2 regions of the Desulfolithobacter dissulfuricans genome follow, and region 1 is predicted to be linked to the other one. Evidence: riboswitches for the same ligand, from Rfam matches in the RefSeq annotation. Region 1 holds a riboswitch; the other holds the start of a gene.
The links. A riboswitch is a leader RNA that binds a small molecule or an ion and turns the genes downstream of it on or off. The one in region 1 is predicted to bind cobalamin.

Region 1 (7,930 bases):
GGCCGCGACCACGGTCAGGCCCCTGTCGCGGATCCGGCACCGTATCACGTCCAGGATGGCCAGCGTATGGTAGATGTCCAGGTTGGAGGTGGCCTCATCGAGCAGCAGCACCCGGGGTTCCTGGACCAGGGCCCTGGCCACGGCCACCCGTTGTTTTTCCCCGCCGGATAACCGGGTGACCGGCCGGTCGGCCAGGTGAGCGATCCCGAGCTCCTCCATGGTCCGTTCCACCAGACGGTGATCGCCGGGATCGAGGCTGGCGAACCGGTGCAGGTGCGGATGGCGGCCCATGGCCACCACCTCGCGGACCGTGAACCCGAAGCGGATGACGAATTCCTGCGGTACCAGGGCCAGCCGGCGGGCCAGGTCCCGGACCGGCCACCTCCGCAGCTCCCGGCCCATGAAGGTCAACTGTCCCTCCCGGGGATGCAGCAGGCCGCAGAAAAGATCGAGCAGGGTGGTCTTGCCGCTGCCGTTGGGACCCAGGATACCGTAGCAGCATCCGCCCTTGCAGGCCAGGTCGATACCGGCGAGTACCGGCTGGTTACCGTAGGCAAACGAAACCTGCTCCGCCACCAGAACCGTCATTATTCCGCCCTCAGTTTTCTCTTGAATATCACGCAGAAAAACGGTCCGCCGATCAGGGCGGTGAGGACACCGATGGGCACCTCGGCCGGCAGCACGGCCCGGGTCAGGGTGTCGGCAAAAAGCAGCAGCAGACCGCCACCGAAAAAGGACAGGGCCAGGAGCCAGCGGTTATCCGGGCCGATCACCGAGCGGAGCAGGTGGGGCACGATCAGGCCGACGAAACCGATGATCCCGGCCACGGCCACGCAGACCGAAGCCATCAGGGTACAGGTGACAAGGAGGGTGCGCCGCAGGCGGACCGTATCCACGCCCATGGTCACCGCGGTCCGCTCGCCAATCGCCATAACGTTGAGGTCCCGGCCATGGAGCAGCACCACCAGCAGGCCGATGACGGCCACCGGCACCAGGACCAGAATGTCCTGCCAGGAGGCCCCGGACAGGCTCCCCATGAGCCAGAAGATGATCACCCCCACCTGTTCGTCGGCCAGGAATTTGAGAAACCCGATGGCCGCTGACAGAATCGCCGCGACAATGACCCCGGAGAGGATCAGGCTGGTGGAGGAGAGACGCCGGTCACCCGCAGCGAGCGACAGAACCACCGCCAGGGTGGCCACCCCCCCGCCAAAGGCGAACAGAGGTACGGATATGAACTGGGGCAGTGAGAGTCCGAAGACCTGGAGGACGATGACCAGGGAGGCGCCAAAAGCGGCCCCGGAAGAGATGCCAAGTGTGTAGGGATCGGCCAGCGGATTGAGCAGGATGGCCTGGAAGACCCCGCCGCACACGGCCAGCATCCCGCCCACCAGCACCGACTCGATGATACGCGGCAGCCGGACGTCCAGGACCACGGCGGCAGACACCGGATCCACGGAACTGTCCAGCCCCAGGATCCGGTCGCGGATCAGCTGCAGAACATCGGCGGCAGGGATCCTCATGTAGCCCATGGTGGCGGCCAGGACCATGCCCGCGACCAGCAGACCGGCCAGGACGACCAGGAGCAGTGGAGAGGATCCCCGCCAGGCACGCATCTACTTCAGATGGATGCCGGCATCACTCGCGGCATCGACCAGGTGCTGGACAAAGATGTCAGCAAACTTATCGTTTTCGCCCAGCCCCTTCTTGACCGCAATCACCTGGATATTGTTCTTCTCCAGCACACTCTTCCAGGAATCCTCTTCATCACCAGCCATATCGTTCATGGCATGGTCACCGGCCACCACCATGAAGGGCTTGAGCACGACCTTCTTCACCCCGGCATGCCTGAGCGAATCGAGCACGTCTTCCAGGGCCGGGAACCCCTCCACGTTGCCGATCAGGGTCAGGACGTCGGGATAGAGCTGACGCATGCGGTCGGCCAGCTCCAGATAGGAACCGCCCGAGGGAAAGTACTCGTTACCATGGCCCATGTAGACCAGGGCGGCCTTTTCCCTGCGGGCCAGCTCGGCATCGCCGGCCAGGGCCCGGGCCGCGGTCATCACGTCCTCGTCATAGGGATGGGCGGTGCCGTAGGTGCCAAGCGCCGGACGTCCCAGGGCGATCTTGTGGAACGGCTTGTACTTGGCTTTCTTTACCGTGCCCATGCTCATCAGCCCGTCCACATAGGTGGCCAGGTCAAGAAACTCCTCGCCCATGGCGATATGGGTCGGCTGGAGGACGATGGTGTCGTATCCCTGGTCCTGGAGATCGGCGATGGTGGCCAGCGGGGTCTTGACATGGAGAATATCGGCGGGAATCTCGGGATGGGCCTTGATATATTCGGGATCCTGGGCCCGGTGCTGCCATTTCTTGCGGATGATATTGGAGGTGAAGGCAACCCGGACCGGGGTTTCCGGATACATGGCCACGACTTTTTCCCGGATGTTCAAAAGTCCCTGCAGGGCAGGCTCCACCGTGGTTCCGAACATGGCCAGGACTATGGCGTTTTTATGTTCCACCTTGTACGCTCCGCTGGAATAACAGGTTGCCACCGACAGAAAGAACAGGGTCAGTGCCGCAAGAAAAACCGATTTCCATTTCATACGAAACCTCCTTCTCTACGGCCCGGAAATAAAAAAATCCCGGACCAATTGTTACATTGATCCAGGATGTCCCGTCTTTATCCCAGAGTCTCTCTATGTCTCCCCGCGCCTTTGCCGTCGGCCACGGAGTCATTTTTCAGGCAGGTCTTCTGACTTCCGGATCATCCTCCTCCCGCGCCTTCCCAGCCCTGAAGCGGCCAGTGGCATCGTCTGTCTACGACACACCGTCTGTCTACGACACACTATTGCAGGATTTGTCCCCGGTTACAGCGGCGGGCCCGTCCCGGAATTACACCGGGTTCCCTTTTCATCCGCATCTGCGGACACCTGAAAACTGTCATCATATGGTACAGAATCCCACTCCCGAAGTCAAGATAAAGGGTACGAGCCAGCTGCCCAGCCTGAAGGAAGCGGCGCTGTCACGAAGACATGGCGGCGAGCTCGCCCTCTTCCCCCCGGCCGAGCTGCTGCAGTTTGGTGGTCGTTTCCCTGAGCAGGGTGGTCAACTGCCCTGCTATCTCGTCGGAATACTCATGCACCTGGTGTGACAGTTCCCGGGCCCGGACCGCGGCCTCGTTGACCATGACGATGTTGGCCGAGACCATCCTGGTATTTTCCGATGTCTGGGAACTCAGCCCGGCGATGGTGGTTACCACTTCCTGCTGCTCACCCACCGCCCCGGTGATGTGGGCAGTGACCTGATTGAGATCCTGGACCCTTTGCTCTATATCCTGGAGATTGGCGACAAAGGTCAGGCTGGCCTTCTCGATGGCGCTCACCTTTTCCATCACATCCTGGGTTGCCCGTTCGGTTTCCAGGGAGAGATCCTTGACCTCACTGGCCACCACGGCAAAACCCTTGCCGGCGGAGCCTGCCCGGGCCGCCTCGATGGTGGCATTGAGGGCCAGCAGCTTGGTCTGGTCGGTGATCTCCCGTACCAGACCGATTATCCCGCCGATATCGGCGATGGCCCGCTTGAGCTGACGGATGTTGCCGTGGGAGACGGTCACCCCGTGGACTATGCCGGCCACCAGCTCGTTCTGACTGACGATCTGGGCGTTGATGCCCTCCACTGTCCGGCGCAGCTGATCGGTGGCCTGGGAGACATTTTGCGTATGTTCTGCCGTATCCCGGGCCCGGACGGTGGCGCTCTCCGACTGGCTGCCCGTGGTGGCCGCCAGTTCCTGCAGGGTTTCCGACATGTCGACCAGCTGCCGGGCCCGCTGTTCCAGACCGTGCACCACAGTGGCGATGGAGTCTATCAGTTCGTCTATAATGTTTTTTTCCTTTGCCTTGCGCCGGTCTTCCAGCTGCAGCTCGGCCAGGGCCTCGCGGAAATTCTTGATCGCCCCGGACAGGACCCCGATCTGGTCACCCCGCTGCTGACAGGGAATATCGGGAAAACGCCCGGCCCGAATCTCGTCGATGATGCGTGTCAGCCGGTACAGTGGCCGTTCGACGATGATCCGGATGAGAAAGAACAGCACCACCATGTTGGCAAAGATGGCCAGCAAACCCATCCCCAGGGTAAAGCGCTGCTGCTGGTCGCGGACCGCAGCCAGTTTCTTTTCCATCGCGTTTATCTCTTCCACATGATCAAGAATCTCGTTACGGGTTTTTTCCGCCTTGAGGCTTTCATCGGCAACCTTGACCCCGAGCTCACGGATCTTCTGCTGCAGGGCCTCCGCCTCGCCGGACTGGTCGTCCAGCCGGCCGATCAGCTCCCGCAGCCTGGCCGCGTCCCCGGCCGGATCCGGACTCCGCAGGGTCAAGCGCTCCACAGTCTGGGTGAAGTTATTTTCCTCGTCCAGCAACCCATAGGAAAGCACCACCTTGCCGTCTCTTTCCTGGACCACCATCCGGTTCCTGGCCAGATCGCGGCGCTCGGTCCTGGAGTAAAGCGGCCTGTAGGCCTGGCGGCCGGTGAGTGTTTCCCGGCTGGCCACCTGGAAATCTCGGTCCACGGCCGAAAGTATCTCCGCCCTCCGGTCCACCTTGAAGAACTCCGGTAGAGATATGAACTCCTTCTGAAGCTGGAAGATGGTGGACCGGAGGTTGGAACTGAGCTGTTCCCGTATCTGCAGAACGTCGTCAACGGTCTGCTGTACGGTCCGGCTGGACTGATAGTTGACATAGAGCAGCGCCCCTATGAACAGGTTGGAAACCAGGGCTACCCCGAAAAGAATCTTGGTCCCGACGGTGATCCATTTCCTGCCTTTCAGCCATTGCAACATCCTCAATTTATCACTCCTGTATAATCTTTGATCTTGTGCCACACAGTCGTACCTGCACGGCAACAAACCTGCATTCAAACGGGACAGTAGCCGGGAAAGATTATTTTTCTGTTAGGATTTGTTTTTGAAATGGATTGGATCTGCGTCCGGGCATGGAACCGCAGGACAGAAAGGAGAGGAAAACAGAAGCAGGTTGTGACTGCTTCTTGATCTTTTTCTAACCAAGACCAAACAGGGAGACGGTATTATCTGAGGCGATGGTATGCATATGCCAAAAGGAGGACCACCATGAGCCATACATATGATCTCACCGAAAAGGCCCTTGAAAAAGCGGCAAAACTTATCTGTTCACTCAAATGCGGGCTCTGTCCCATCCGCGAACCCGATTTTTCCGGTTGTCCCTTTGCCTGCACCGAGGATATCCGTCCCTGGCAATGCTGGGTACGCCATCTCAAGGACCGTTCCGCCACCCCACATCCGCCGGAGAAAACCCGGCCCGGTGACCATTCCCGGCCGGCAGCCCTGGCCAGATAGGTGACGGAACATGCCCGGTGGCGGGGCTGCCCTCATTGCGGGCGCCAGGACCAATGGGATCCTGGTCCGCTTCATGGCCAGTGAACCGGGCGGACCGGAGCAGGGGAAGCGAAGCGCACCGGCGCCCTAAAAGCCAAAGGAGTGGAGAACGCGCTTCATCTCTTCCAGGTTATAGGGCTTGGAAATAGCTGCCTGAAAGCCGTATCGCCGGTACTCGGCCATCACCGGATCGTTGGAATAACCGCTGGAAACAATGATCCGGGCCTCAGGATCGAGTTCCAGCAACCTGGCCGCCGCCTCCTTTCCACCCATTCCGCCCGGAATGGTCAGATCAAGTATCACCAGATCATAGGGCATACCACTCTCCCGGGCATCTCCAAAGCGGTCAACGGCCTCCTGGCCATCACTGACCGCTTGGACCCGGTGTCCGAGAAAGGTGAGCATCTGGCCCACCAGTTCGCGGATCATGGGATCATCGTCCATGAGCAGGATACTGGCCTGCCTCCTGGGCCCGGGACGTTCCGCGTCGATCCTCTGCCGCAGAACGGGCCCGGCGCCCACCGGCAGGAGGATGGTGAAGGTAGTGCCTTTTCCGGGGATGGAGACCACGCTGATTCGGCCGTCATGCTTGTCAATGATGGAGTGGCAGATGGCAAGTCCCAGGCCGCTGCCCCCCTCCCGGTGGGAAAAATAGGGATCAAAAATCTTTTCCACCACTTCAGGGGGCATACCGGGCCCGTTGTCACTGATGACGATCTGCACGCATCGTTCAGGCGACGCGTTCTTCTTGGCAATACAGGCCTCGTAGTTCTCCGCCCGGACCTGGATGCGACCGCCCTCGCTCATGACCTGGCGTGCATTGAGGATAATATTCTGGATCACCTGGCTGATCTGGCCCGGATCGATCTCTGCCGGCCACAGATCCGGAGCGAAGTCGAACTGGCACTGAACCGAGCTTCCCCGGAGGATGAAGCCGGCCGCCTCGCGGATGATCTCCGGAATCAGGGCTGTCTGCTTCACCGGCTCTCCGCCACGGGAAAAGGTCAGCAGCTGGGTGGCCAGGTTGCGGGCCTGTTCGGCCGCCTTTTCCGCCTGGATCAGCAGCTCACCCACCGAGCTGGCTCCCCCATCTCCGGTGTCAAGCTGCGCCCTGGCCAGGCTGATATTGCCCAGGATCGCCGCAAGGATATTGTTGAAGTCGTGGGCGATCCCGCCGGCCAACACGCCCACCGACTCGAGCTTCTTCACCTTGAGCAGTTCCTGCTCCATGCGGTACTTCTCGGTCACGTCACGAAAAACCACCACCACGCCGACGAGATTATGCTCCGGGTCATGGATCGGGGCCGCGCTGTCGGCTATCGAACGCCTGGTCCCGTCTCTGGCCACCAGGACCACATGGTTGCCCAGCTCGATCATTTTTCCGCTCTTCAGGACCTCTGTCGCCGGGTCGGGACGCGGATCGCCGCTCCGCTCGTCGACAATGGCTAAAACCTCGGACAGCGGCCAGCCCCGGGCCTCCTCCTCGGTCCAGCCTGTGAGTTCCTCGGCCACCCGGTTCAAAAGCACTACCTGACCCTCAAGGTCGGTGGTGATCACCCCGTCGCCGATGCTGCGCAGGGTCACGGCCAGCTGTTCCTTTTCCCGGGCGAGCTCGAGTTCGGCCCGCTTCCTGGCATCCACATCCCGGGCCACGGAAATGATGTAGTCCCGTTCGCCAAACCGGGTCGAGTGCAGGGCCACCTCAAGCCAGAACAGGGTGCCGTCCTTTTTCTTGCCCATCCACTCAAAACGCACTGATCCGCAGCGGACTGCCTGATCGATCCAGTATCTGGCCTCGTCCATCCCGTAAGGGGAAGACCCCTGGCTGATTTCGGCAAAGGTCATCTCCTTCAGCTCATCCGGACTGTAACCAAACATCTCCACCGCGCCCCGGTTGACATCCAATAAAGCAGCGGTTTCCGGATCATGGATAACAATGGCATCACTGGGCGCATTATAAATCGTACGATACCGCTGTTCTTTCTCCTGCAGTACCTCCAGGGTCTGCGAAAGCTCTTCCTCCCGCTCCCGTATCCGACGCAACTGGAGCTCTCTCTCTTTCATCCTGGCCCGAAGAGTCGCCACCATTGCAATGATATCGTTTTTGAGCATACCGAGCTCGTAAACATATGAACCAACCGGTCTGGCCTGATAATCGCCGGTCCTGACCCGGGAAACGAACTCTGCCAGGTTGATCAGCGGCGTGACCAGATAGAGCTGCAACCCCTGAGTGAACAGCAGGGCGACCGCCACCACCAGGACCAGCACCGCCAGGTTGATCTGAATGAAGAGATCCCGGTGGGCCAGGAGTTCGGCGGCTTCCATACTCAGCCCCACATAACTGTCCCAGGGTTTGTAATACTGAAACACCGCCCGTTTCTCCACCCCGTCCACCCGGTAGACGATCGGTGAGTCACTCTCCGTGAGGAGAGCAAAGAATTTCTTGAAATCAGTGGATTGAGGGTCGCGGAAATCAGAGGACAGAAGAATCCCGCCGTCGGCCCGGATGACGAACAG
Region 2 (7,930 bases), 1.6 Mb from region 1:
TGCCGGAACTGTTGAGGATCGCCGGGTTCTGCTTGGTAACGACAAATTGCTCAACCATTATATGATTGAGTCGGGAAATCTGGCGGAAAAAGCCGAATCCATGCGCAAAGAGGGGCAGACTGTGATGTTTGTGGCGGTTGACGGCCAAGCGGCCGGACTCATTGCCGTAGCCGATCCGATCAAGGAATCGACTCCGGAGGCTATTCGCCGGCTGCATGCCGAGGGGATCACCGTTGTCATGCTGACCGGAGATAACAGGGCAACGGCCGAGGCTGTGGCCGCGAAGCTGGATATAGATCAGGTGATGGCGGAAGTTTTGCCGGAAGAAAAGGCGCAGACTGTCAAGTTGCTCCAGGACAATGGCCAGATGGTGGCCATGGCTGGTGACGGTATCAACGATGCCCCGGCACTGGCCCAGGCCCATGTGGGGATCGCCATGGGTACCGGTACGGATGTGGCCATGGAAAGTGCTGGCGTGACTCTTGTCAGGGGTGACCTGACCGGTATTGTCCTGGCTAGAAAACTGAGTCGGGCGACCATGGCCAATATCAGGCAGAACCTTTTTTTTGCCTTTGTGTATAACGCGCTCGGGGTGCCGGTGGCAGCAGGAGTTTTGTATCCTGTTTTCGGTATACTCCTTTCACCGGTTATTGCAGCGGCGGCCATGAGTTTCAGCTCTGTTTCCGTGGTGCTCAATGCACTGCGTCTAAGATCCGTACGGATAACATAGTACCAAAACGAGGTGACGATTTTTTTGCAGCCTCGCGCAGTGCGATCCGTTGCTGCAGAGTGCGAATGCAGACAAAAAACCGTTATCTCGTTTTTTTTGTATAGAAGACAGGAATTTTCGGTACAATGCAACCAGTAACAGCCCTGAAATAGAATGTGTTCGGGGTATCTGCACTCCCACACCAGCCGTGACTGCCATGCTCCTGGAGAATATGATTCGACTCGGTATTGCCCTGTCAGTGCTTGTTTTCATGGTACTGTGGGAGAGTGTTGCTCCCAGACGGCGCTCTTCAGTTTCGAAGGGCCGGCGCTGGCTGATCAACCTGTCTGTGATTGGTGTCGATACGCTGCTTGTTCTGGTGCTCGTTCCGGTGACTGTCATGCATGTCGCCATTGCAGCCCGGACTGCCCAGTGGGGGCTTTTTAATCAGATAACCCTGCCACCGGGGCTGGTTTTTTTCCTGGCCGTGCTGCTGCTTGACCTGGTCATTTATCTGCAGCATCTCATGTTCCATGCGGTTCCGCTGTTCTGGAGACTGCATATGGTGCACCACGCGGATCTCGACATTGACACGAGCACAGGCCTGCGGTTCCATCCCGTGGAAATCGTGCTTTCCATTGGAATCAAAATGGGCGCAGTGGCTGCCCTCGGTCCGCCGCCGGCCGCGGTGCTCCTCTTTGAAATCCTGCTCAACGGGACCGCGATGTTCAATCACGGCAATGTGGCCCTGCCGCAGCAGCTTGACAGAGTGCTGCGTCTGCTTCTCGTCACGCCTGATATGCATCGGGTCCACCATTCCGTGATCATCCGGGAAACGAACAGTAATTTCGGTTTTTCTTTTCCCTGGTGGGACAGGATCTTTGGCACCTATCGGTCCCAGCCGTCTGCCGGACATACTGGTATGACTATTGGTCTCAGCCAATACCGCGACCCGGCCCGTCTCGGCTTTGTTCAACTGCTGCTTCTGCCCTTTTCCGGCAATCCTGGCTCCTATACTCTGAATCGGCAGGGAAAAGAGCCCAACCTTAAGTAACCTTTACACTACTCCATGCAGATACCGTCCACCCGAGTGTCCTTTAAACTATCCTGGTCTGCCCTGGCCATAGTTATTGCCGCATTGATGCTTGGTACACTCCTTGCCATCTCCACGGTGCGTAATCTGGCACGGGAACAGGAAGTCATGAAGAGTTTTCTCCTTGATGAGGGACTGGTCCTGATACGCAGTTTCCAGGCCGGAGCAAGGACCTCCATGATGCATCACATGATGAGTTCTTCATCGCCGCTGGAGACGCTGGTCACCGAGACGGCCAAAACAGATCGTATTGCCTACATTCACGTCATCACCGAAGACGGGGTGGTGCTGGCTACTGCAGGCAGGCTGCCTCCCCGGGACAGGCACCCGGCAAGTGCGGAGGTGCTGGCAGCCGGTGGGCCGGTCACCACTATCATTGCCCAGGATGAAAATCACAATCCCGTATTTGAGGTTGCTACCGAGTTTCACATGGTCGATATGGGCAGGCGTGACAGTCCCATGGCATCCATGATGTTTCGCCGCAGGCAACAGTGGATGCAGGCCCAGTTCGGAGAAAATCTCGACAAACGCAAGGTGATTTATATTGGCCTGTATACCGATGAATTTATCCAGGCCCAGCAGCAGGATCTCCGCCACACCCTGTTCATGGGCGGCCTGCTGCTGCTGCTCGGCAGTGCTGGTTTCTACTTTCTGTTTCTGTATCAGGGCGCCCGTGTCGCCCGGGCGACCCTTGATACCATGCGTCTCTATACCAGGAGTGTTATTGAATCCATGCCGGACGGTTTGATGACCCTGGACTGCGGCCAGCGGATCGTATCGGTGAACGCACGGGCAGCGCGGTTGGCCGGTTCTCCTGCCGGGAAACTGCTTGGTATGTCGGTGGACAGGGTGTTTGCCAACTGGCCCGGCGAGCAGATCTGTACGGAACAGGGAGTGGCTGCCCTGGAGTATGAGATGCAGCGGACAGATAACCGGTCCATTCCTGTCCGGCTCAGCGCTTCCCCCCTGAAGGACCAGGAGGGGAATCGACTTGGTACCGTGGTGATCATCCGCGATATCCGGGAACTGCGGGCCATGGAGAAGCAACTGGAGCGTTCCCGCCGTCTCGCGGCACTGGGACGAATGGCGGCCGGGATTGCCCATGAAATCAGAAATCCCCTGGGGACATTACGAGGGTTTGCCCAGTATTTTGGCAATCAGGCTGTGGATGAAAATTCCCGGGAATATGCCCAGTTGATGGTGGGAGAGGTGGATCGTCTGAACGCGGCAATTTCTGCTCTGCTGCAGTTTTCCAGGCCAAGAGATCCCGAGTTCGGAAAAGTGTATCCCGGCCGGCTGCTCGAAAAGACAGCCAGGTTGCTCGAGCATGATTTCCGCGCCGGGCATATTGATTTTTTCATGGATATCCAGTGTACCAGGACCATTGTTGCCGATGGCGATCTCCTTCTACAGGTTGTTCTTAATCTGCTGAAAAATGCACTGCATGCCACCCCCGGTGGTGGTCGTATCAGCCTGGCCTGCATCGAAGAAAAAGATACGGTCCAAATAACGGTTTCCGATTCGGGCAAGGGTATGACCCGGGAAGAACAGGAGAAAATGTTTGATCCGTTTTTCACGACCCGGCGGGCAGGGACCGGACTGGGCCTGGCTGTCAGTCACCAGATCGTTGAACAGCATCATGGGCATTTTGAAGTGGTATCAGCACCGGGCAAGGGGACGAAAATCACGGTGGTGCTCCCCGTAACCCAGAAAAATCAAACTGGAATCTGATTACCATCAATCTTTGGCATTGAAACCGGTGTCGACCTCCCTTGTTTCACGGGACGCCATAAACCCGTCCCTGGGGGCTTGACTGTGGCCATCCAGGCCACAGACACCCGTGCAACAAGTGAGGTCGACACCTTCATCCATCGGTGGCTGAATTTCAGTGGTAATCACAAACTGGAAACAGGTGATATGCAGGAAAAAACGATTCTGCTTGTTGATGATGACGCGGCTCATCGTACCATGCTCAAGGTAAATCTCATGGGAGCCGGCTATCGCTTACTTGAAGTCGACGATGGGGATCAGGTCCTGCCTCTACTGATGGACCAGGAGGTGGATCTGATTCTGCTGGACCTGAAAATGCAGCGAATGGATGGCCTGGAAACCCTGGCACTGCTCAGGGAAAAGGGACGCATGGAGCCGGTTATTGTTATCACGGCATTTTCTTCGGTGGAAAGTGCTGTGGCGGCTATGAAACAGGGCGCAGTCGATTATGTGACCAAGCCTGTTGATATCGAGGCGCTGAATCTGGCAGTGGAAAAAGCGCTCAATATCGAGGCGCTTAGAGAAGAGAACGCACAGCTCAGGGAACGGCTTGGAGAAAAGTTTGACTTTGGCAATATTATCGGCCGCAGCAGTGGTATGCAGAGGGTGTTTGAGACCCTCTCGTTGGTGGCTCCCAGCGATGCAACAGTACTCATCACCGGAGAATCGGGAACCGGTAAGGAGTTGATTGCCGGGGCCCTGCATCACAACAGTCTGCGTAAAGACGGTCCCTTTATCAAGGTCAACTGCGCGGCGCTGCATGAAAATCTGCTGGAAAGTGAGTTGTTCGGCCATGAACGGGGTGCCTTTACCGGTGCGGAGCGGCAGCGTAAGGGCCGCTTTGAACAGGCCCACCGCGGCACGTTGTTTCTTGATGAAATCGGCGATATGTCGTTGCAGACCCAGGCCAAGATACTCAGGGTTATTCAGGAAGGAGAGTTTGAACGCCTCGGCTCCAGCCAGTCTGTAAACGTGGATGTCCGTCTTGTCGCGGCAACCCACAAGAATCTTCAGCAGATGGTGGAAGAGGGCAGTTTCCGCCAGGATCTCTTTTTTCGTCTCTCCGTGGTACCCATCGAGTTACCACCTCTCAGAGAGCGGCCAGAGGACGTTCCGGCCCTGGCTGATTATTTCCTGAAGAAATATGCGGCAAAAAACCGGAAAGACATCAGGGGATTTCACCCGCAGGCCTTGATGCTCCTTGGACGATACGACTGGCCTGGCAATATCAGGGAGCTGGAAAACACTGTGGAACGCGCAGTGATCCTCTGTCTTGGAGAACAGATAACTCCCCGGGAACTGCCGCCTCACCTGCTGCCGGTTGACATGGAGCCGCATCTGGAGAAGAGCGGCAGGCAGGGTTTTACCCTGCGTGACATGGAGCGTGAGGCAATTCGAACCATACTGGCCCAGACAGGGGGTAACCGATCGAAAACAGCTCGAATTCTCGGAATTGCCCGGCAGACCCTGCTCAACAAGATCAAGGAGTACGGTCTGGACGAACACTAAATAGTCTTGTCCTTTTTTCTTATTTCTGGCATATGTGGGTGCTATAGATCAGTCTGGTGCCGTCGGCGGTGGTTGTCGACGGAGAATAGGGAATACGGTGTGAATCCGTAACGCTCAGGGCCGGCGCTGTAAACGGGGACTCTGCCTGCATGATGCCACTGTTCACCTCTGGTGGATGGGAAGGCGCAGGCAGGGGCTTGATCCGTAAGTCAGAAGACCTGCCAGATTGAACCGAATAACGGATACTGCTGTCCTGTAGATCCGCGTCATGGCGAGTGCTGTGGCGCGGATTTTTTTTTGCCGGCCGGGACAGCCTCAGGAGGAAAGAAAAAGAACATGAAAACCCAATTGGAACTGGCCCGCGAGGGTGTCATCACAGCACAGATGGAGCAGGTAGCCCGGGATGAGGGCAAGGATGCCGAGCTGATCAGGGAGCTTGTCGCCCTGGGAGAAATCGTTATTCCGGTCAACCATAATCGGCCGAATCAGAAGGTGGTCGGTATTGGCACCGGGCTGCGGACCAAAGTCAATGCCTCCATCGGCACGTCGTCGGACATCAAGGATATCGAGCTGGAAAAAAGAAAGGCGCGGATCGCCGAAGAAGAACAGGCCGATACTCTGATGGAACTTTCCACCGGTGGTGACCTGGATCTGGTGCGGCGCGAGGTGCTGGCCACCGTCAACCTGCCGGTGGGCAATGTGCCGTTGTACCAGGCCTTTTCCGAGGCCAGCCGCAAGTACCATAACCCCAACAAGCTCGATCCCGAGTATCTTTTCGAGCTCATTGAGCGGCAGCTGGAGGATGGAATCTCGTTCATGGCCATTCACTGCGGGATCAACCGCTATTCCATCGAGCGGCTGCGACGCCAGGGCTATCGCTATGGCGGCCTGGTCTCCAAAGGTGGTACCTTCATGGTGTCCTGGATGGAATACCATGACCGGGAAAATCCCCTCTATGAGCAGTTTGACCGGGTCTGCGAGCTGATGAAGAAATATGACGCCGTCCTGTCGCTGGGTAACGGTATCCGGGCCGGGGCCATCCATGACAGTCACGACCGGGCCCAGATGGCGGAGATGATCACCAACTGCGAACTGGCCGAGATAGGTCGGGAGATGGGATGCCAGATGATGGTGGAAGGCCCGGGCCATGTGCCGCTCGATGAAATCGAGGGCAATATCATGCTGGAAAAGAGGATGAGCGGCAACGCTCCCTATTATGTGCTGGGGCCGCTGCCAGCCGATTCCGGGGCCGGCTATGACCATATTACCGCCGCCATCGGCGCGGCTAATTCAGCTCGTTACGGGGCGGATTTGATCTGCTACATCACCCCGGCGGAACATCTTGCCCTGCCCAACGAACAGGACGTGCGCGAAGGTATCAGGGCCACCCGGCTGGCGGCCAGGATCGGCGACATCGCTCGTGATCCATCCATGCGGGAACGAGAGAAACAGGTGGCCATTGCCCGGCGCGATACCCGGTGGGAAAAGCAGATGGAACTGCTGATGTTTCCTGAGGAGGCCCGCAGGATTCGCAGGGACCGCACCCCGGAAAACCAGCGCACCTGCACCATGTGCGGCGATTTCTGCGCCATGGAGCGGGGAATCTCCCTCTTTGCCCGCGATATACGCGGTGATAAGCGGGGCTGTAGCGGTTGTTCCGGGAAAAAGTAGGCGCCAGCCGACCTGGCGGGACGAAAAAAGAGGCTGAAAAGAGAAAGCCTGTCCAGCCAGGGCATTCAGGCCGGACAGGCTTGTGTCAGCAAGAGCCAGGGGGGCAGCCCTGTCAGCGGGTGCGGAACAGGACCAGCAGTTTCTTGAGTTCATCGGCCATCCTGGCCAGCTCCTCGGCATTCTGGCTTACGCCGGTGCTGAGCGAGGTGATCTCTCCGGCCACCTGGCTGACTTCGGCGATCTCCCGGGCAATGTCACCGGACACCGCCGAGCTCTGGGCAACATTTTCATTGACCTCGGAGATTCCCTGGGCCGCCTGCTGAACATTCTCCGCTATCTCCGTGGTGCTGGCAGTCTGTTCATCCACTGCGGTGGCAATGGTGGCCACGATTTCGTTCACCCTGGCGATGACCTCGGTGATCCGCTTGATCTCGCTCACCGTCAGGTTGGTGGAGCCCTGAATGGCTTCAATTTTGGTCTTGATTTCCCTGGTGGCGTCGGCTGTCTGATTGGCCAGTTCCTTGATCTCATTGGCAACCACCGCAAAGCCCTTGCCGGCCTCTCCGGCCCGGGCCGCCTCGATGGTGGCATTGAGGGCCAGCAGGTTGGTCTGCTCGGAGATCTCGGTGATTACCTCGGTGACCTTACTGATTTCCCCGGCTGCCTGCCCCAGGGCGTCGACCTTCTCAGACGAGCTTGAAGCAAGGGTCACGGCCTCCAGGGCCACATCCCGAGCCTCCGAGGTGTTCGTGGCAATCCTCTGGACCGTGGTCGAGAGCTCTCCCACGGCTGCGGCGACAATGTTGACATTGGTGGCCGCTTCTTCGCATGCTGCGGCCACGGAATTCATGTTGGAGCTCATTTCTTCGGTCGCTGCTGCTACATTGTTCGCCTTTTCCGATGATTGATCGGCTCCCCGGGACATGGCACCGGATGATTCAGAGAGTTCGGCCGCCGAAGCCTGCAGAACTCCGGTGCTGTTTCCCACTTTTTTGAAGACCGTGTTGAGTTTTTCCACCATCTGGTTGAGCGAATCGATCAGTTGACCGATTTCGTCCCGGCCTTTGCTGGCAAGAGTGGTGGTGAAGTCACCTTCGCCCACACGCCCGGCAAAGGTGACCGCCTCGCGGATGGTGGCGACAATTGAGCGAACAGTAAGGAATATGAACAGCATGCTG

Region 2: another riboswitch for cobalamin. It lies ahead of thiC (phosphomethylpyrimidine synthase ThiC); the one in region 1 lies ahead of GF1_RS12980 (sirohydrochlorin cobaltochelatase).

Annotation. Positions count from the first base shown of each region.
Region 1 is NZ_AP024233.1:2,901,303-2,909,232, forward strand. Features, by position in the region: gene GF1_RS12970 (ABC transporter ATP-binding protein) at 1-588, opposite strand, end outside; gene GF1_RS12975 (FecCD family ABC transporter permease) at 588-1,616, opposite strand; gene GF1_RS12980 (sirohydrochlorin cobaltochelatase) at 1,617-2,606, opposite strand; cobalamin riboswitch at 2,729-2,952, opposite strand; gene GF1_RS12985 (methyl-accepting chemotaxis protein) at 3,026-4,840, opposite strand; gene GF1_RS12990 (hypothetical protein) at 5,129-5,374, shown strand; gene GF1_RS12995 (PAS domain S-box protein) at 5,501-7,930, opposite strand, start outside.
Region 2 is NZ_AP024233.1:1,256,481-1,264,410, forward strand. Features, by position in the region: partial or broken gene GF1_RS05540 (heavy metal translocating P-type ATPase) at 1-730, shown strand, start outside; gene GF1_RS05545 (sterol desaturase family protein) at 942-1,763, shown strand; gene GF1_RS05550 (two-component system sensor histidine kinase NtrB) at 1,800-3,533, shown strand; gene GF1_RS05555 (sigma-54-dependent transcriptional regulator) at 3,720-5,081, shown strand; cobalamin riboswitch at 5,119-5,321, shown strand; gene thiC (phosphomethylpyrimidine synthase ThiC) at 5,418-6,752, shown strand; gene GF1_RS05565 (methyl-accepting chemotaxis protein) at 6,865-7,930, opposite strand, start outside.